2 regions of the Moritella viscosa genome follow, and region 2 is predicted to be linked to the other one. Evidence: predicted binding sites of a transcription regulator. Region 2 holds the regulator's gene; the other holds the start of a gene.
The links. The regulator LexA, encoded in region 2, represses DNA repair genes until DNA is damaged. The targets are predictions, from matches to a motif close to TACTGTATNNNNATACAGTA.
Positions count from the first base shown of each region.

Region 1: the regulator LexA is predicted to act here: its motif matches at 1,393-1,412, upstream of BT797_RS19810 (YebG family protein).

Region 1 covers NZ_FPLG01000118.1:24,202-27,408, reverse strand. The annotation lists gene BT797_RS19820 (paraquat-inducible protein A) at 1-588, opposite strand, end outside; gene BT797_RS19815 (paraquat-inducible protein A) at 575-1,183, opposite strand; gene BT797_RS19810 (YebG family protein) at 1,431-1,742, shown strand; gene proQ (RNA chaperone ProQ) at 1,948-2,580, shown strand; gene prc (carboxy terminal-processing peptidase) at 2,694-3,207, shown strand, end outside.
Region 2 covers NZ_FPLG01000097.1:95,299-98,505, reverse strand. The annotation lists gene BT797_RS14670 (chemotaxis protein CheA) at 1-161, opposite strand, end outside; gene BT797_RS14665 (response regulator) at 164-526, opposite strand; gene BT797_RS14660 (STAS domain-containing protein) at 536-823, opposite strand; gene lexA (transcriptional repressor LexA) at 1,089-1,712, opposite strand; gene plsB (glycerol-3-phosphate 1-O-acyltransferase PlsB) at 1,910-3,207, shown strand, end outside.

The DNA.
Region 1 (3,207 bases), on a different contig from region 2:
TAAACGTGTATCAAAACTTTCTGCGGCAAGTATTGTTAATATAACAACCAAACCAAAGCAAGTTGCTCCGTACCCGGGATCAACTGAGAGTAAATTTCCTCGGTTAATCACCGCGACCATAATCGATATAACAAACAAATCCATGATGGACCATTTTCCGATCCAATGAATTGCATTAAATAATAATAATTTTCGTTTTGGTGTAATAAATATTTTATTTTGAATCGATAATAAAATCAGCATTAAGCCGATTATTTTGAATAAGGGAACTAAAATAGAGGCTATAAATATAATGATCGCAATACCTAAATTGTCACTTTTTGCGAGAGCAATGGTACCAGACATAATGGTGTCTGGCGTCGACTGACCAGTACTTGTTAGTGTACTTATCGGTAAAAAGTTGGCCGGAATCATCATGATTGTAGCGGTGATCAAAAGTGCCCATGTTTTTTGGATACTACGTGGTATACGAAAATGAACACGCGTAAAACAGCGCGGACAACGATGCCGTCTAATATCCTGTTTTACACTAATTAATAAGTTACATTCATGACATTTGGCGATTTGATTATCTTTAGCGTTTTGCATTTTTTTCCATTTTCTGCCAGAAGATTTCTAGATTGAGCCCATACATGATAAGACTAGAAACAAACATAAGTGAAACAAAGCTAAGTAAACCTAGCTGTAATTCGATATCAGCAATGTCAGAAAGTTTAAATACAGCGATCAAAAAACTAACGAGATAAACTTCTAACATGCTCCATTCGGTAAAAAACTTAACGAGTTTAAGTAATAATATGAGCTGTGGTGTATTACGTTTAGTCAGTAGTAATAAACAAGCTTGTGCGAGACAAGATAAAAATAGAAAGGGCGCAATAAAGCTACAAAAAATAACGAGTAAACCGACAAAGTAAAACTTTTTTTGTAATAAGGCCCACGCGCCTTGAATGAGTGTCGCTGATTCTTCAGCCCCTAGCATGGTGATAGTGAACATTGGAAACACATTTGCAATAACAACAAGTATAAGCCCCGTTAATGAAAGAGCTAATACGGAACTAATGGAAAAAGCATTATTTGTATATAATAGCGTGTTACAGCGGGGGCACAGCGCATGCCTATTTTTTGCAATCGGTATATGATCAACAATAAGATCACATTTATTACAGACATTAATATTCGACATTTAAACCCGCCAATAGTTGATTCACTATGCTTTTAAAGTTAGCACGATCATATTGCGTTCATTAATAGCATTATTTTATTGCAAATATCAACAGTACCACAAGTTTATCCGTCATGATGTTGATTATAATATGAATGAATTAGTCTGTCTTAGCTTGAATCAAGCATATTTTATCGGTGGTGACTTGAATTAACAGGAAATACTAAATACACTGTCATAATATACAGTGTATTTAGGGAATTAGTTCATGGCCGTAATAGTAAAGTATGTAGTAGAGCGAAATGGTGTGGAAAAAATGGTATCTACAAGTAAAAAAGAAGCGGATGCATATGACAAGATGTTAGATGTTGCAGATGGTCTTACAGACTTTATCGGCACGTCATCTCTTGGAATTGATGACCGCCTTACAGAAGAGTTAGCATTATACTTAGCACAAAATAGTGCATCGCTACAGGTCATCTTAAAAGGTGGCAAATTAAAAGCGAGTGAAGAGAAAGAAGAAAAGGCTCCAAAAGCTAAAAAATCGTCAAAAAGCACGGTTGGAAAAGAAGCGGCTTAATCTTTCGTACGCTTAATTATTGTTTGTGAAAGCATAAAAAATCACCGGAAGAGTTATTTTTTAACACCTTTTTGGGCTAAGTTAGCGGATTAAAGATAGCATTTAATTGCAATCGCTCTATAATAGCGATAAATTTTATACATGCGATATAGCAAGATTACAATTTTGTTATATCAGAACAATTAGAAGTAATTTAAGGTAATTCATGGAAAACATTGAAAAGCTAAAAAATAGCAAAGAAGTTATCGCTTATTTGGTAGAAATATTCCCAAAATGTTTCACTGCAAAGGGCGAAGCTAAACCGCTAAAAATTGGCATTTTTCAAGATCTAGCTGAACGTCTAAAAGAAGATAGTAAAGTTAGTAAAACATTATTACGTACGGCACTTCGTCAGTATACTGCAAGCTGGCGTTACCTTCACGGCGCTAAAAAAGATGCTGTACGAGTTGACTTAGATGGCAACGACGCAGGTGTTTTAGATGCAGAGCACATAGAGCATGCACAAAAAACACTTGAAGAAAGCAAAACTAAATTTTTCGCTGAACGTAATAAGAAAAATGCAGAACAAAAGGCAAAAGCTGAAAAGCAAAAACCTGCTGTTAAAAGAGCACCTAAAAAAGTAGTTAAAAAATCGGCTCCTAAAGCGGATCAAAAGCCTACAATTAAAGTTGAACGTCCTGTAAATGAGTCGGAACTTAAATCAGGTCAATCTGTCAAAGTTGTAATTGGTAAAGCACCGGTACAAGCAACTATCGTTGAAGTATCTAAAGATGGTGTTCAAGTTGAACTACTATCTGGACTTTCTCTAAAAGTAAAAAAAGAGCACCTTTTTGTATAAAGCAATAAGAGTGTTCTGAATTTTTAATAGTTGAGTGTTAGCTAAATATATGAAATTTGGCTAATACTTGACTATTATGGATTTAGCGTTACTTATTCTCAAAAGGATTTTTAATGAAAAAAGTTTTACAAAGAACTTTTATCAGTGCTTCGGTACTATTGGCCACACATGCTTTCGCATTTGATCCCGCCATTTCTATTCAAGAACTCCCTACATTAAAGCAAGAAGCTCAGCATTCTGAAGCAAGTAAACGTCTTGTTAATCTCTTTACTCGTTCACATTACAAATCTATTGATTTTGACAGTGGCTTTGCTGTTGAAGTTTTTGATCGTTATTTAAAGCAACTTGATGCTTATCGCACCATTTTCTTGCAAAGCGATATCGATAATTTTAATAAATATGCACTTTCATTTAAAAAAGATTTCCGTCAAGGTCGCCTTGCACCCGCTTATGATATTTACACAGTAGGGCTTCAACGTCGTTACGAACGCTTTGCATACGCATTAACGCTACTTGATACTGAAATCAAATTTGATCGTGATGACGCATATTATTTTGACACATCTGAATTAGATTGGGCAAAAACGACTGATGAGTTAAATGAGTTATGGCGCCAAAAAGTAAAAT
Region 2 (3,207 bases):
GCCCCTCCTTTGATGGAATGAGCGACTCGAAAAATAGTATTAATGACTTCGCTATCAACTGAGCCAGGAGATAACTTTAGCAGTTCGGCTTCCATCACCTCTAACCCTTCGACACATTCTTCAATAAATACATTCTGGAATTGTTTAAGATCGATATCCATTCTTACCCCAATACTTTTTGCACGGTAGCAATGAGTTTTTCAGGGTTAAAGGGTTTCACTATCCAACCTGTCGCGCCAGCAGATTTACCATCCATCTTTTTGTCACTGCCCGATTCGGTGGTTAACATTAAGATAGGGGTAAATTTATAAGTTTGTTCATTACGTAGTTGCCTAATTAAGCTAATTCCGTCCATACGAGGCATATTGATATCAGAAATTATAAGATCAAAGTGTCCCGTTTTAGCTTTTTCTAATCCATCCACACCATCAACAGCGGCATCCACATGATAACCAGCCTGTTTTAGGGTGAATTGAACCATTTCACGAATGGATACCGAGTCATCGACAGCTAATATTCGTTTCATTAGAACACCTCATACTGATACGTAATTAAAATAAGATTCAAACCCCAGCGCTTTAACAACGGTAATAAATTTATCGGACGGTGATAGAAAGACAAGGGTCGTGTTATGTTTCATTAAATGCTGAGCATAAGCATAAAAAAGCTGGCAAGAGGAACTGTCTATATGAGTAACATTACGCGCATCAAGTACTTGAGAGTGAATGTTAAGAGGAAGCTTATCGAGTGTAGCTTTGAGGTCCGTGATCGATGCAATATCAATCTTCTCACCTAAATCCACGGCAATAGAGTGCTGTTCCATAATAACGAGTCCTATATTTACGCTAACGTATCATCAAACAAACTTAATTGTTTTTCTAACCAATCATGAGTATAGAAAAGGATTAAATAAATAAGCAGAAGATGATCAGAACTGTGATGTTAAAGCAAGATTTGAAAATTATGTCTAAATTTCAATATGGTGATCGGGTAAAGAAGGATAGATAGATAGATAGATAGATAGATAGATAGTCAATAATAGGGTTATTAACTATCTATCTTCAAGTACGATGGGTAATAAGGTGTGATTACATCCAATCGGTATTACGAATAATGCCGACTGCGACACCTTCAATATCAAAACTTTGGAAATTTAAATCAACACGAATTGTGCTCATTTCGTCATTTTCAGGATGCAGTAAAATTTCATTGTCCTGCTGTTCAAAACGCTTAACAGTAACTTCATCGTCAACACGTGCAACAACAACTTGGCCTTTACTGATATTTTTAGTTTTATGTACAGCTAATAAATCGCCATCCATAATCCCTATATTACGCATACTTTCACCACGTACACGCAGTAAAAAATCTGCCGTTGGCGTAAACATTGAAGGGTCAACATTATAGTGTGCTTCAATATGTTCTTGCGCTAAAATTGGCTCACCGGCGGCAACCTGCCCAATTAAAGGTAAACCACTGTCATTACTGGCTTCGTCAGCATCAACCAACAAACGAATACCGCGAGAAGTACCCGCAAGAATTTCGATATGGCCCTTTCGTGCTAATGCCTTTAAATGCTCTTCTGCAGCATTAGGTGAACGGAAACCAAGTTCCTTAGCAATTTCAGCTCGGGTAGGTGGCATACCAGTATTTTTAATATGTTGTTTAACTAATTCAAATACTTCTGCTTGTCTTTGTGTCAATGCTTTCATCATGAACCCTAACTGGTTTTATATACAGTTTCTTGTAATTATATACAGTATTATCAAGTTTGCAATATAAGCCTTGGGTATATCTGGATAATAATGAATTAATCGTTTGCTGGCGCTGAAACACAGATTTATGGCTACACATCTGATATTATTGAAGTAAGCACTCTCGCACTTTAAATAACAGAATGATAACACCTATGCAACAAACACCGTCAATGTTAAGTCGAAGTTTCGTTAACGGCTTAGTTAAATCTCAGTACGTACCAGATAACCCCGTTGATGCGTTAAATCTAGATTTAGCACGTCCTATTGTTTACGCTTTAAAAACTAAATCGATGACCGATCTCGTTGCATTACAACGAGCTTGTAAAGAGCTAGGGTTGCCCGATCCGCTAACACCAATCAAAGTTAACGGGGTCATTATTCCCAGTTATGTTTGCTTAGATAACCCAGCGCCACTCTTCGGCCGAGTAAAAGATACCGACGTATTTTTTGACGAATTTCAACAGCTATTACGTTTACACAAAGATGATAAAGCCCTTGATATTCAGTTAATGCCAGTGGCATTGTTCTGGGGACGCGCACCCGGTAAAGAAGGTCAAATACCACTACTGTCATTAGCAAACAGTATTTCACCAAGCCGTTTACGTAAAACAATCATTGTGGGTCTTAATCGCAAAGATAACTTAGTCCGTTTTAATAAACCTGTATCACTACGTTTCATGGCCGATCAGCATGGCACTGATGAAAAACTGGCGCAAAAATTAATTCGTGTCGCCAAAATCCACTTCAGTCGTCAGAAATTAGCAGCCTCAGGTCCTAAACTACCGAATCGCTATCAACTATTTGAGCAACTGCTACGTAATCCAGAAGTTAAAAAAGCCATCCAAATTGAAATCGCAGAACATAATATTTCAGCGAAAAAGGCGGAGAAACGTGCCAATGATTATATTGATGAAATTGTCAGTGATTTTTCTTATAAACTAGTCAAAAACACCAGTAATTTTCTGGGCTGGTTATGGAATAAAATCTACAGTGGGATCAAGGTAAATAACGCAGAACAAGTGCGTAAACTTGCTGCTGATGGCCATGAAATTGTCTTTATGCCTTGTCATCGTAGCCACATGGATTACTTACTTATTTCTTATGTGATTTACAATGAAGGTTTGATCCCTCCACACATTGCCGCTGGTATTAATCTTAACTTCTTCCCTGCAGGCCCTATGTTCCGTCGTGGTGGTGCATTCTTTTTACGCCGGACGTTTAAAGGCAATAAACTTTACGCAACTATCTTTAGAGAATATCTAAGTTTGTTATTCTCGAAAGGCTATTCTGTTGAGTTCTTTACCGAAGGTGGCCGCAGCCGTACAGGACGCTTATTACCGCCAAAAACAGGTATGCTTAACATGACCTTACAAGCGATGTTAAGAGAGCAAAGCCGACCAATTACGTTAGTGCCGGTATATCTAGGCTACGATCATGTAATGGAAGTAAG